DNA from 2 places in the Mesorhizobium sp. M1403 genome. Region 2 is predicted to be linked to the other one. Evidence: predicted binding sites of a transcription regulator. Region 2 holds the regulator's gene; the other holds the start of a gene.
What was found. The regulator PhoB, encoded in region 2, activates phosphate uptake and scavenging genes when phosphate is short. The targets are predictions, from matches to a motif close to TGTCATNNANCTGTCAT.

Region 1: the regulator PhoB is predicted to act here: its motif matches at 4,628-4,644, upstream of ugpB (sn-glycerol-3-phosphate ABC transporter substrate-binding protein UgpB).

The regions. Positions count from the first base shown of each region.
Region 1 is NZ_JAMYKY010000018.1:45,681-53,188, forward strand. Features, by position in the region: gene NKH01_RS24645 (ABC transporter ATP-binding protein) at 1-231, shown strand, start outside; gene NKH01_RS24650 (sn-glycerol-3-phosphate import ATP-binding protein UgpC) at 253-1,320, opposite strand; gene ugpE (sn-glycerol-3-phosphate ABC transporter permease UgpE) at 1,328-2,176, opposite strand; gene ugpA (sn-glycerol-3-phosphate ABC transporter permease UgpA) at 2,185-3,069, opposite strand; gene ugpB (sn-glycerol-3-phosphate ABC transporter substrate-binding protein UgpB) at 3,255-4,565, opposite strand; gene NKH01_RS24670 (bifunctional diguanylate cyclase/phosphodiesterase) at 4,859-7,291, shown strand; gene tlpA (thiol:disulfide interchange protein TlpA) at 7,294-7,508, opposite strand, start outside.
Region 2 is NZ_JAMYKY010000017.1:65,007-72,514, reverse strand. Features, by position in the region: gene pstB (phosphate ABC transporter ATP-binding protein PstB) at 1-413, shown strand, start outside; gene phoU (phosphate signaling complex protein PhoU) at 446-1,153, shown strand; gene phoB (phosphate regulon transcriptional regulator PhoB) at 1,170-1,859, shown strand; gene NKH01_RS24060 (ROK family protein) at 1,869-3,113, opposite strand; gene xylF (D-xylose ABC transporter substrate-binding protein) at 3,400-4,440, shown strand; gene NKH01_RS24050 (sugar ABC transporter permease) at 4,583-5,914, shown strand; gene NKH01_RS24045 (ATP-binding cassette domain-containing protein) at 5,929-6,729, shown strand; gene NKH01_RS24040 (CHASE domain-containing protein) at 6,859-7,508, shown strand, end outside.

The DNA.
Region 1 (7,508 bases), on a different contig from region 2:
CGTGAAGGCATGTCCGGCACGCCGGACATGCTGTTCGGCGAGGTGACGGAATCGGAATTCGCCGGCTCGATGTGCACGATCGCGGTGCGTCTCTTGAACAGCCCCGATCCGCCCGATGCTGCCGCCATCGGCAACACGCCGTTGATCCTGCGCAAGCCGGGAATGGACGCGCCGGCGATCGGCGAGATCGTCCGGCTGACCGTGTCGGGCAAGGCGCATGTGTTTGCCTGAACGGTTTGCACGAAGCCAACCTCAATCGACCCGTTTACCGGCCTGATCGAACCAGTGCAGCTTTTCAGACCTCGCCACGACGCGCAATTGGTCGCCTGGCTTGGCGCTGGCGCGGCCTGAGACGCGCACGACGATACGGCTGCCGGCTGCCGCGCAGTGGAGAAAGCTTTCGGCACCGACCGGCTCGACTGCTTCCACTGTCGCCGGCAACGCAAGCGCGCCGGCCGGCGCCTCTGCCGCGAAGGTGATATCGGCATCCTCCGGACGAAAGCCGAGTGTCACCGCCTTGCTTTGTCCAGGCGCCGAGCCAATCACCGTCCCGTCCGTCAGTACCGAGCCTGGAGAGGCCCCTGTGAGGGCCAGCAGATTCATCGGCGGAGCGCCGATGAAGGAAGCAACGAAGGTTGAGGCCGGCTTCTCGTACACGTCGAGCGGCGCGCCGATCTGCTCGACCAGGCCGGCGTTCATGACGACAAGGATGTCGGCCAGCGTCATCGCCTCAAGTTGGTCGTGGGTGACATAGACCGAGGTGACGCCAAGCGAGCGCTGCAAATTCTTGATCTCGACGCGCATCTGCCCGCGCAATTTCGCATCGAGGTTGGACAGCGGTTCGTCGAACAGGAAGACTTTCGGGTTGCGCACGATGGCACGGCCCATGGCGACCCGCTGGCGCTGTCCGCCGGAAAGCTCGCGCGGGCGCCGGTCGAGCAGCGCCGAAAGCTCCAGCACCTTGGCTGTCGAGCGCACCCTGCTGTCGATCTCGTCCTTCGGCGTACCGCGGTTGCGCAGGCCATAAGCCATGTTGTCGTAGACCTTCATATGCGGATAGAGCGCGTAGTTCTGGAACACCATGGCGATGTCACGCTCAGTCGGACCAATGGTGTTGACCACCTTGCCGTCGATGGCGACTGTACCGGCAGAAATGGTCTCCAGCCCGGCGATCATCCTCAGCAGCGTGGACTTGCCGCAACCGGAGGGGCCGACCAGCACGCAAAGCTCCTTGTCGGGAATGGCGATGGAAACGCCCTTCACGGCTTCGACGCCGCTGGGATAGACCTTCTTGACATCCTTCAGATCGACGGTCGCCATCGGCTTCTCACTTTTCGGATTCGACCAAGCCGCGCACGAACCAGCGTTGCATCAGCACCACGACGAGGATCGGCGGCACGATGGCCAGCATCGCGGTGACCATGACCAGGTGCCATTGGGTATCGGCATCGGCGAAGGAAACCATCTTTCTCAGCGCGATGACGATGGTGTTCATGTCGTTGCTGTTGGTAACGAGCAGCGGCCAAAGATACTGCGTCCAGCCGTAGATGAAGAGGATCACGAACAGCGCGGCGATGTTTGTCCGCGACAGCGGTAACAGAATATCGAAAAAGAAGCGCCATGGACCGGCACCGTCGACACGCGCCGCCTCGACCAGTTCGCCCGGGATGGTCATGAAGAACTGACGAAACAGCAGCGTTGCGGTGGCCGAGGCGATCAGCGGGATAATCAGGCCGGCATAGGTGTCGATCATGCCGAGATCGACCATCACCTTGTAGGTCGGCAGAATGCGCACCTCGACCGGAAGCATCAAGGTGATGAAGATCAGCCAGAAGAAGGTCATGCGCAGCGGAAAGCGGAAGAACACGATCGCGTAGGCCGACAGGATCGAGATGAAGATCTTTCCCACCGCGACGCCGAGCGCCATGATCGTGGTGTTGAGGAGCAGTCTGCCGACGCTGACACCGCCGATACGACCAATGCCGCCGAACAGCGCCTCGCTGTAATTGTTCCATAGCTGGTCGCCGGGCAACAGCGGCAGCGGCGGCCTGAGGATCGTTTGCAGCGTGTGCGTCGAGGCAACGAAGGTGTAGTAGATCGGAAAAGCCACGATCAATATGCCAAGGATAAGCACGGCATGGGCGATGACGGTGCGGAGCGGAGATTGGCCGATCATCGCTGCCCTCAGCCGTAATGGACTTTGCGTTCCACATAGCGGAACTGGATGGCTGTCAGGGCGATGACGATGGCCATCAGGATGACCGACTGCGCCGCCGAGTCACCCAGGATCAGATTGACGAAGCCGTCATTGTAGACCTTGTAGACCAGCGTCTCGGTCGTCTTGCCCGGGCCGCCGCCGGTGACGGCATGAACGATGCCGAACGTGTCGAACAGGGCATAGACGGTGTTGACAACCAGCAGGAAAAAGGTTGTCGGCGCAAGCAGCGGGAAGACGATGGTCCAGAAGCGCTTGGTCTCGCCGGCGCCATCCATGGCCGCCGCCTCGATCAGCGTTTTCGGCACCGCCTGCAGGCCGGCGACGAAGAACAGGAAATTGTAGCTGATCTGCTTCCAGGCAGCCGCCGACACCAGCAGGATCATGGCGTGGGTGCCGTTGAGCAGCGGGTCCCAGGCGATGCCGAGGCTTCTCAGCAAATAGGCCAACGAGCCGATCGAAGGATTGAACAAGAAAAGCCACAGCATGCCGGCAATCGCCGGCGCCACGGCATAAGGCCATATCAACAGTGTGCGGTAGAGGCCTTTGCCGCGCACGGCCTTCTCGGCCATGACCGCGAGCAGCAGGGCCACAACCATGGCAACGATCGCGGTCGCAAGCGAGAACACCACCGTGACCTTGATCGAGTTGAGGTAGGCCGGATCGGCCAGCACCTTCCGGAAATTGGCAAACCAGACGAACCTGCTCTTCAGCCCGAACGGGTCTTGCCTGAGCATCGACTGGTAAAGCGCCTGACCGGCCGGCCAGTAGAAGAAAACCAGTGTGATGGCGAGTTGTGGCGCCACCAGCAGGTACGGCAGGATCTTGTTGGGAAATACGACGCGTGGAGACAGGCTGATTTCCCTCGCTATCCAGGGGTTGCCAACGCGAGCTCGCGTGGGCGATATTTCAACCGACTAATGCATGTCGCCCAAAAGTGCGCAGCGATTTTGGGGTAACGACATGCATAAGAACAAGAGCTTAAAGCGCGTCGCATGTGGCCATTCAAACGCGACGCGCTTTAACCGAGATAATCTCGTCAGTTCTCCAGCGCTTCCTTGATCGCGGCGTTGCCGCGTGTGACCGCATTGTCGAGCGCCTGCTGAGCGGTTTGCTGGCCGGCCAGCATCTTCTCCAACTCCTCATTCTGGATATCACGCACCTGCGGCAGATTCGGCAGGCGCACGCCCTTCGAGTTGTCGGTCGGCGCCTTGCCCGTCATCTGCAGGATGGGTGTCTCGCGGCCGGGGTTTTTGTCATAGAAGCCTGATTTCTTGGTCGCCTCGTACGCGGCGAGCGTCACAGGCAGGTATCCCGACTTCTGGTGCAGATATTCCTGCACATCGGTCTTGGACAGATAGGCAAAGAAGGCGGCAACACCCTTATATTCCTCGTCCGACTTGTTGCCGAACACCCACAGGCTGGCACCGCCCGGCGTGGTGTTCTGTGGTGCGCCCTTGGCGTCGCTATCGTAAGGAAGCTGGCCGATGCCATAGTTCATGCCGGACTTGACGATATCGCCGAGGCCGCCCGACGATTCGGTGAAGATGCCGCATTCGCCAGCGAGGAATATCTGCTTGGCTTCGGAGGTGCGCCCGCCATACTTGAACGTGCCGTCCTTGGCCAGGTCCGCGAGCGCCTGGAAGTGGTTGACGAAAATCGGCGCATTGATCTTGAGTTCGACATCGCCGCCGGCCAGGCCGTTCTGCTGAGTGGCCCAAGACACGTCATTCCACGCCGCGAAATTCTCCAGATGGATCCAGGTCAGCCAGGTCGAGGTATAGCCGCAAGGGGCGGCGCCGCTCGTCTTGATCTTCTTGGCAGCTTCCCACACCTCGTTCCAGGTCTTGGGCGGGCTGTTCACGTCGAGGCCCGCCTTCTGGAAAATGTCCTTGTTGTAGTAGAGGATCGGCGACGAGGAGTTGTAAGGGAACGACAGCATGGTGCCGTCCGGCTTCGAATAATAGCCGACGATGCCGGGCAGATACTGGCTCTTGTCAAAGGTCATCCCGGCACTGGTCAGCACATCGGCCGCCGGCTTGATCGCACCCTCGGCCGCCATCATCACGCCGGTGCCGACGTCGAACACCTGGAGGATATCGGGCGCCTGGCCGGCGCGGAAAGCGGCGATGCCGGCATTCAGCGTCTCCGGATAGGTGCCCTTGAACACCGGAACGAGCTCATAGTCGCTCTGGCTGGCGTTGAAATCCTTGGAGATCTTGGCGACGACCTCGGCGTTGGCGCCGGTCATGGCGTGCCACCAGCTGATCTGCGTGACGGCGAAGGCGGAGGTGGTGGAAAGCAGGGTCAAGGTGGCGGCAACACCGGCCGCGAAGCCGAAGAACTTCATGTTTCATCTCCCGTTTGTCATTGGCGAAAGGGGCACTCTCGCAAAGCCAATATGTGGCGCTGATGACAATCGGACAACGGTTTTGTTGCGGGTCAATGAACATCGCTTCCGGCTAAAGTGCGCTCGCTACCGAAAGCGTCGCCAGGAACTACATCACCGCCTTCTCGGCGGAGCGCATCGGTTTTCCCCCGAAAAGGCCCGCCTCATGGCCCGCGGGTTAACCATTCGTTAAAATCTCCAAGAGCTAATCAGTCACACCTCCCCTGTTATTTGGCAGACCGAGTGAACCCAGGATGCTGACGGTCTATAATTGTATTGTAAGTCAGCACGACCTGAGACTGGTCGCACTTGCCGCCCTCGTCTGCGGCATTTCTTGCTTCTCTGCAGTAAATCTCCTTAAGCACGTCGGCCGATCGACCAACCGAAACCGGCTTGTCTGGCTAATGATCGCCGCAACTTCGACCGGGTTCGGCATATGGGCGACGCATTTCATCGCCATGACTGCGTTTACGCCGGGAATACCAAACGCATATAATCCGGGATTATCCGCCTTTTCGCTTGCCGCCGCCGTCATCCTGACCGCGCTTGGGATGTGGGTTGCCACCTTGCGCCGCGGCATCGACCATTTCCTCGTCGGCGGTGCCATTCTCGGTGGTGCCATCGCGACGACGCACTACATCGGCATGGCGGCGTTCGAGGTCGAGGGCCGGATCGTATGGAACCTGCTCCTTGTCGCGATATCGCTTCTGGCCGGCGGGACGCTCGCGGCAATGGCGCTCCTTGTCGTCTTGCGCCGCCCGTCCGCGCTCGCAACACTTGGTGGCGCCGCGCTTTTGACGCTGGCGATTTGCAGCTTGCATTTCATCGCGATGGGCGCGGTGTCGATCATTCCGGATTCCTCGATTGAAATATCCGAACATTCCATCGAGCCCATTTCCCAGGCCTTTGCCGCAGCGGTCGCCAGCCTGGTAATCCTTGTGCTGTCAGGCGCCGCGCTGTGGATCGACCTGCGCTTTCGCCGGCAGAGGCTCGAGGCCGATCGCATGCACGATCTCGCCAATGCCGCGGTCGAAGGGCTGATCGTTTGCGATGGCACACGCATAGTCAGCGCCAATGACAGCATGGCGAAACTGACGGGCACGGCGACAGCCACCCTGAACACGATGCAACTCGGCGAGCTGTTCGATGGACAGAGCGCAGCCGATGTATCCGGCTTCGGCGAACAGGCACAAGAAACGAAATTGAGGGGCAGCGACGGCACGAGAATTCCTGTCGAGCTGATCGCCAGGAAGATCGCCTACTGCGGCAGGCCTCATACGGTGCTTGCCGTTCGCGACATCCGTGAGCGCAAGAAGGCGGAAGAAGAGATCCTCCGTCTCGCGCATTTCGATCCACTTACCGGGCTTGCCAATCGGCGGAGCTTTTCTTCCCGGCTCGAAGCAGAAATCGCTTCGATGGAGCGTGGCAGCAAGGATGGATATCTGGCGCTCCTGCTGCTTGACCTCGACCGATTCAAGCAAGTCAACGACCTCTACGGCCACAGCGCCGGTGACGCCATGCTGCAGAAGCTGGCGCACTGCATTTCCGGCATTCCGCGCCACGGACAGATGCTCGCGCGTCTCGGCGGCGACGAGTTTGCCGTCTTAGCTCCGAACCTCCCCGACCCCCTGGCCGCAGGCCGCATAGCCGAGGACTTGCTGGCGGCGATCCGGGAGGAAAACAGGGTTTCAGTCGGCTCCGGCCTTGTTTCGGCCAGCATCGGCATCGCCTTCTTTCCGCTGGATGCCGAAGATCAGGCCGGCCTGATCGGCCATGCCGACACGGCACTCCATCGCGCCAAGACCGAGGGCAGGGACACCTATCGTTTTTTCGAGATAGCCATGGGCACCGCGGCCCGCGACAAGCGCGTGATGGAGCATGAACTGCGCCAGGCGATCGCCCGCAAGGAGTTCCACCTCGTCTACCAGCCGCAGAAGGAAATCCGCAGCGGCAAGATGATCGGCTTCGAAGCCCTGGTCCGTTGGCAGCATCCGGAGCGGGGCGACATTCCCCCGGCCGTTTTCATCCCCGTGGCCGAGGACAGTGGCGCCATCGCGCAGATCGGCGACTGGGTGCTGACGACGGCTTGTAACGATGCTGTTCGCTGGACGAATCCGCTGATGGTCGCCGTCAACGTCTCCGCCGTGCAGCTTCACAATCCGAACTTCAGCCGCAAGGTGCACGACGCACTGTCGAGATCCGGCCTCGCACCCGGCAGGCTCGAACTGGAGATCACCGAAACGGCCCTGGTGAAGGACATGCCCCGCGCATTGGCAACCTTGAGGCAGGTCAAGGCGCTTGGCGTGCATGTGGCGATGGACGATTTTGGCACCGGCTATTCTTCGCTGTCCAACCTTAGCGCCTTTCCCTTCGACAAGATCAAGATCGACGGGTCGTTCATCAAATCGGTCGACAAGAACGGCCAGTTCGCGGCGATCGTCCGCGCCGTGCTGGGGCTTGGACGCGGTCTCGGCCTGCCGGTCCTGGCGGAGGGCATCGAGACGCCGGGCGAATTGCAGTTCCTTGACGCCGAGGCTTGCGAGATCGGGCAAGGCTATTACCTCGGCAAACCGGCTCCGATCGAGACATTCGGCGAGTTGACGGGCGTCACGGCTCCGGCAGTCCGCACCGCCAGCCGGCGCGGCGCAAGCATCGCCGTGCTCAAGCCGCGCCTGCGCACGGTCTGAGCCTATCCCGGCTGAAGCGCTGCCTCGACCAGACGCTTGGCATCCGGCCCCGACCATTCGGCCGGGCCGTTCATATGGGCGATCAGGCAGCCTTGCCCATCGATCAGCATGGTGACCGGCAGACCGAGCGCCAGGCCGCGCGTCTTGACGTCGTTGAACAGCGCCATGGTGGCATCGCGATAATAGCCGAGCGCCTTGACGCCGGTGTCCTCGAGGA
Region 2 (7,508 bases):
TCGGCAAGTCCGAAATGGACGGCCGCGTCGAACAAGCGTTGAAGCGGGCCGCGCTGTGGGGCGAGGTCAAGGACAAGCTCAACGCCAGCGGCTTGAGCCTGTCAGGCGGCCAGCAGCAGCGGCTTTGCATTGCCCGCACCGTGGCGGTGAAGCCGGAAGTCATTCTGCTCGATGAGCCGGCTTCGGCACTCGACCCGCTGTCGACCGCCAAGATCGAGGAGCTGATAGACGAGTTGCAAGCCGATTACACGATCGTCATCGTCACCCACAACATGCAGCAGGCGGCGCGCGTGTCGCGCCAGACCGCCTTCATGTATCTGGGTGAACTGGTCGAGTTCGACCGGACCGAGAAGATCTTTACGTCGCCCCGCGAGAAGCGCACGCAGGATTACATCACCGGCCGCTTCGGCTGAGCCGTTCCGATCATGCATATAAGGACAGGACCATGGGCGAACACACAGTCGCTTCTTTCGACGAGGATCTCGAGCAGATCAGCAAGCTGATCCGCGACATGGCCGACCTCGCCGGTTCGATGGTCGGCGGGGCGACCAAGGCCCTGTTGAATTCTGACAACGTGCTGGCGCAACGCGTCGTTTCCGACGATGCCATCATGGATGCGCGTCAACGCGAACTGGACGACCGCGCCATCACCCTGATCGCCAAGCGCCAGCCGATGGCCCACGATCTGCGCCATGTCGTCGGGGCGATCCGCATGGCCGGCGATCTCGAACGCATCGGCGACCTTGCCAAGAATATCGCCAAGCGTGTGAGTGCGGTCGGCCTTAGCGTCACACCGCGCGACCTATCGCATTCCATCGATGCGATGGCGCAGCTGGTGCTCATCCAGGTGCAGGGCGTCATCGAGGAGTATGCTGCAGGCGATGCGGCCGCGTTGGCCAAGCTACGCGCCGCCGACGAGCGCATCGACGTCAAATATACGTCGGTGTTCCGCGAACTGTTGACCTACATGATGGAAGACCCGCGCAACATCACCGCTTGCACGCATCTGCTGTTCTGCGCCAAGAATCTGGAGCGGATCGGCGACCATGTCACCAACATCGCCGAAAATGCGTATTATGTGCTGACCGGCGAGCAATTGCCGGTCAATCGTCCGAAGCAAGACGAAACGACAATGTCCGCACCGGCGACATGATGGGGGTGCCCAGCCGATGATCGCACCACGCATAATGGTGGTGGAGGACGAGGAGCCGTTGGGTGTGCTGCTCCGCTACAATCTCGAATCCGAAGGCTACCAGGTCGAGGTGGTGACACGCGGCGACGAAGCCGAGATCCGTTTGCAGGAGAATGTGCCCGATCTTCTGGTGCTCGACTGGATGATACCAGCGGTTTCCGGCATCGAGCTCTGCCGCCGGTTGCGGGTGCGCCCCGAAACCGAACGGCTGCCGATCATCATGCTGACCGCGCGCGGCGAGGAGAGCGACCGGGTACGCGGTCTTTCGACCGGCGCCGACGACTATCTGGTCAAACCGTTTTCGACACCGGAATTCATGGCCAGGGTCAAGGCGCTGCTGCGCCGCGCCAAGCCGGAAGTGCTGTCCAGCGTGCTGAAGGTCGGCGACATCGTGCTCGATCGCGAATCGCACAGGGTGTATCGCAAGAAGACCGAGATCCGGCTCGGGCCGACCGAATTCCGGCTGCTCGAATTCATGATGCGGCATCCGGGCCGCGTCTTCTCGCGCAGCCAGTTACTCGATAATGTCTGGGGCGAGACGATCTATATCGACGAACGCACCGTCGACGTGCATGTCGGGCGGCTGCGCAAAGCCGTCAACAACGGCCGCATGCCTGATGTCATCCGCACCATCCGCGGTGCCGGCTACGCGATCAGGGAAGATTGACCCGCCCAGTCAGGCTACGTTCTTTCTGACGCCGGGCCTCATTTGCGCGCCCGGCGCGAAAATCTGCTGGTCGACGAAGCTTAACGCCCGCATTGCACAGCCTTCGCGGATCAGCGGCAATTCGTTCGGCTCGGTATCGAAGGAGATCGAGCCCGAATGCTGGCCGCCGGCGGTCTGGGCGATGGCCTTCCGCAAGGCCGGCTCGATCAGATCAAAGGCGGCGGCACTGGCGCCGACCATTGCGACCGGTGCCGGATCGATCAGCGCGAACAGCGAGCCGAGACCGAAACCCAGCGCTTCGCCGGCCTTGCGGTAGGCTTCGCGTTCCGGCCCGTCCTTCTCGCGCGCCCGAACCGCCAGCGCGCGCATGTCGGCGTCGCTGACGTCGGCGACCGGTTGGCTGTCTTCGCTCATCTGCGTGGCGTTGCGCCAGATGGCGTAATTGCCGGCATAGGCCTCGATGCAGCCGCGCCGCCCGCAACGGCAGAGCGCGCCGCCCGGACGATGGATCATGTGGCCAAACTCGCCGCCCGAGGAATGCGTGCCGGTGAACAGCTCGCCCTTCAACACCAGCCCCATGCCGATGCCGTGCGAAAGCAGGATGGCGATGAAGTCGTCGCGATAGCGATCCGGATCGCGCCAGCGCAAAGCCACCGCCATCATATTGCAGTCGTTCTCCACCGTGGCCGGGATGCCGAATTCATCTTCCAGCATGTCGGCAAAGGCGATGTCCGTCTGCGGCGTGATCGGCGACCACAGCATGGCGCGTGCAGGGGAGTCGGTAATTCCCTGAATCGCCAGGGCGATGCGGGCGACACTGCGGACGTCAAGATCTGGATCGTCCAGCCGGCGCCGGACGATGGCCATGCATTCGCGGATCAGTTCGTCGCGCGGCATGGTCAGCGTGTCCAGCCGGCGCTGTTCCTCGGCGACCACCTGCCCCGCATAGTCGATGATGGCGGCCGACAGGAAATTCAGCGACAACACCACGGTCAGCACCGCCGCCGCTTCCGGATTGAGGGCGAGGCCGACCTGCGGACGACCGCGTTTCAACGAAACGGGTTCGCTTGCCTTGCTCTCGGCGAGGATGCCTTCCCGTATCAGGTCGGAGGAGATCGCCGATATGGTCGAATGGCTGAGGCCGGTGGTTGCGGCGATCTCCGTACGCGATGGCTGGCCGGCCCGGCGCACGGCCGAGATCACCATCGCCCGGTTGCGCCGGCGCAAATCGTCATGGCGGATTCCGACCGACATCGTTTTGCTTTCCTCCCGGTTTGCCGCGGCCGCTCATGAACCGGAAGCCGTCGGTAATGCCGACAAATAGTGTCAGATGAGGCAAATAGTGTCAGATGCAGGTGGCGCTGTCATCGTTTATTCCGAAGCTCGAAAAAACTCGCAGCAACATCAAAATCCATCAGAATCGATGTTGACAGCAGCGGGAGATCGGGCCAGTATTTTTTCGAGGCTCGAAAAAATTAGCGCCTCTAAGCTGGCCTTTGGGGCCAATTGGTCACGCCGTACGCGGCGCAGGGAGGATATGATGAAGAAATTCACGACCGCCATTCTGGCGGGTGTCGCCATGACGCTGGCGCTTGCGTCGGTGGCGCAGGCTAAGGACAAGGTCATCGGCGTTTCCTGGTCGAACTTCCAGGAAGAGCGCTGGAAGACCGACGAAGCCGCAATGAAGGCGGCCATCGAGGCCGCAGGCGACAAGTATATTTCCGCCGACGCACAGTCCAACCCCGGCAAGCAGCTCACCGACGTCGAGAGCCTGATCTCGCAGGGCGCCAACGCACTGATCATCCTGGCGCAGGACGCCTCGGCGATAGGGCCGGCCGTGCAGAAGGCGCTGGACGAAGGTATTCCGGTTGTCGGCTACGACCGGCTGATCGAGAACAAGGACGTCTTTTACCTGACCTTCGACAACAAGGAAGTCGGCCGCATGCAGGCCCGCGACGTGTTCAAGGTGAAGCCGGAAGGCAACTATGTCTTCATCAAGGGCTCGGGCGCCGATCCGAATGCCGATTTCCTTTTTGCCGGTTCGATGGAAGTGCTGAAGGACGCCATCGACAGCGGCAAGATCAAGAATGTCGGCGAGGCCTATACCGACGGCTGGCTGCCGGCCAACGCCCAGAAGAACATGGAACAGTTCCTGACCGCGAACGACAACAAGGTCGATGCGGTGGTCGCCGCTAACGACGGCACTGCCGGCGGCGTCGTCGCCGCACTGACGGCGCAAGGGTTGGCTGGATCGGTTCCGGTCTCGGGCCAGGACGGCGACCACGCCGCGCTGAATCGCATCGCGCTCGGCACACAGACGGTCTCGGTGTGGAAGGACGCGCGCGAGCTCGGCAAGAACGCCGCCGAGATCGCCTCGCAATTGGCCGACGGCAAGCAGATGACCGACATTGCCGGCGTGAAGGATTTCACCACGCCCGGCGGCAACACCGTAAAGTCCCTGTTCCTGACCCCGGTCGCCATCACCAAGGACAACCTCAACGTCGTCATCGACGCCGGCTGGATCAAGAAAGAAGAGGTCTGCGCGGGCGTGGCGGCGGGCGCTGTTCCGGTCTGCAACTGATCCGAGTTTCCGAGAAGTCCGAACGCCGCGGCCGCTTGCCGCGGCGTTTTTTCAAGAAAGAATTGTTTTTCCGCTTCCGGCGGATAACTTCTAGGCTGCTTCCGGCATCCGCGGCAGACGGCAACCCGGCGGGAGAAACATCATGACCGACACGACTTCCAACACGCCGGTCGACAGCTCGACGGCAGACCGGGCGCGGGAATCGGAGCTCGGCGTCGTTGCCCGATTTCTCAAGGCAACCGAACTCGACACGCGCATGCTCGGCATGGTCGGCGCGCTGCTGGTCATCTGGGTCGGGATCCACATACTGTCGGGCGGGCTCTTCCTGACGCCGCGCAATCTCTGGAACCTTTCGGTGCAGACCTCGTCGGTGGCGATCATGGCGACCGGCATGGTGCTGGTCATCGTGATGCGCAACATCGATCTTTCCGTCGGCTCCGTGGAAGGCGTGATCGGCATGGTGATGGGCGTGGCGCAGGCCGAATTCCTCGTCCGCATCATGGGATTTCAGCTTGGCAGCCCCTGGCTGTGGGTCATCGCACTGGCCGCCGGCCTGGTGCTCGGCCTGGCTATCGGAGCGTTTCAGGGTTTCATCATCGCCTATCTCCAGGTTCCTGCCTTTATCGTGACGCTCGGCGGATTGCTGGTCTGGCGCGGCATGGCATGGCTGATCACCAGCGGGCGCACCGTTGCGCCGCTGGACAGGACCTTCCAGCTGATGGGCGGCGGACCACGGGGCTCGATCGGCGCCACCTGGAGCTGGATCGTCGGTGTCCTCGCCTGCGCGGCCGTTGCCTTCATGCTCTTCAACGGCCGCTCGCAGCGCAAGCGCTTCAACTTTCCGCTGCGCCCTGTCTGGGCGGAAAGCTTGCTCGGCGTGATAGCCTGCGCCGCCATCCTCGGCGCCGTGTGGATCGCCAATTCCTATCCTTGGCCGGTCGGCATCGTACGCCAATATGCCCAGCAGAACGGCATCACCGTTCCCGAGGGCGGGTTGTTCATCGCCCACGGCATCGCCATACCTGTGCTGATGGCCGTGGCCGCGGGCATCGTCATGACCTTCATCACCAGACGCACCCGTTTCGGCCGCTATGTCTTTGCCATAGGCGGCAATCCGGAAGCGGCCGAACTCGCCGGCATCAACACACGCTGGGTCACCATGAAGGTGTTCATGATCATGGGCGTGCTGGCCGCGATCAGTGCGGCGATCGCATCGGCGCGCCTCAACGCGTCGACTAATGCGCTGGGGACCCTGGACGAGCTGCTGGTCATCGCGGCGGCCGTGATCGGCGGCACGTCGCTCGCCGGCGGCTCCGGCACGGTGCTCGGCGCCATGCTCGGCGCGCTTTTGATGCAATCGCTGCAATCCGGCATGGTGCTGCTCGGCATCGATTCGCCGCTGCAGAGCATCGTTGTCGGCGCCGTGCTGGTGGTCGCGGTGTGGCTCGATACCGTCTATCGCAAACGGGTCTAGTGAGGAGAACGAGCATGGCAGACAGGACCGCTCCCACGGGCACGCCGCTGATCGAGATGCGCAACATTTCGATCGCCTTCGGCGGCATTCGCGCCGTCGACGACGCCTCGGTCGATCTTTTCCCGGGCGAGGTGATGGCTTTGCTCGGCCATAACGGTGCCGGAAAATCGACGTTGATAAAAATCCTGTCCGGCGCCTACAAGCGTGATGCGGGCCAGATTTTCGTCAACGGCGAGGAGGCTTCGATCTCCAATCCGCGCGACGCCAAGAAGTACGGCATCGAGACGATCTACCAGACACTGGCGCTGGCCGACAATGTCGATGCGGCCGCCAACCTGTTTCTCGGCCGCGAGCTGATGACCGGCTGGGGAACGCTCGACGATGTCGCCATGGAGGCCGAAGCGCGCAAGGTGATGGGCAGGCTCAATCCGCGTTTCCAGCGCTTCAAGGAACCGGTGGTAAAGCTTTCGGGCGGCCAGCGGCAGTCGGTTGCGATCGCCCGCGCCATCCTGTTCAACGCCCGCATCCTGATCATGGACGAGCCGACGGCGGCACTCGGGCCGCAGGAGACGGCGCAGGTCGGCGAACTGGTCAGGCAGCTCAAGGCGGACGGGATTGGCATCTTCCTGATCAGCCATGACATCCATGACGTGTTCGAGCTTGCCGACCGCGTCTGCGTCATGAAGAACGGTCGGGTTGTCGGCACGGCGCGCACGACCGATGTCACCCAGGACGAGGTGCTCGGCATGATCATCCTCGGCAAGTGCCCGCCCGGCGCCATCCCAGGGCCGGGCGCCCTGAAGATCGCGGCCTGAACGAGAATTAGCCGGCTAATCACAAGTCGCCAAAATGTGCCAGCAGTCACCATGCTTTGGCCTCGCCATTGTGTTGGCGTCGGGAGTTGCCCATAAAGATGCCGAACCGTCCACGGGACGTATCAGCAATTGAAGAAACTCTTTCCGACCGTAGCTTTCATCGCCGTCGCGCTGATCAGCCTGACGATGGCGGGTTTTGCCTATTTTGCCACCCAGGAAGCCGCCCGTATAAAATTCGAGGCGACGGCGGACGACGCGCTTAACCGGATCGAAAGCCGCATCGACCTGGACCTGTCGCTGCTGCGCTCAACCCGGGCATTGTTCGATGCGCGCAATGGCGGTATCTCGCAAGGCGAGTTCAAGGCTTTCTTCAACGCGCTCGACATCGACAATAATTTCGCCGGCCTGCGCGGCATCGGCTTCCTCCGCCTGGCGAAAACTGGAAACGAGGCGGCGGTCGAGCGCGATATCCTGCACGATCACGGCGCAAGCCATCCGATCTATCCCGACACGAACTTGCCGTGGCGTACGCCCATCGTGCTGTTCGAGCCGCTGGACCCGTCCAATAAATCCAGCATCGGTTATGATATGTTCACCGGGCCGGTGCGGCGCGAGGCGATCGAAAAGGCGATGGTCGACGACCAGCTGCACGCCAGCGGGCTCGTGCAGCTCGGCAAGGATACGGGTGCCGCGCAGACCTTCACCGGGTTCCTCGTCTTCGTCCGGCTCAATGTCGAAACCGCGCCGGACGCCGTCAACGCATCGAGATCTTCGACTGC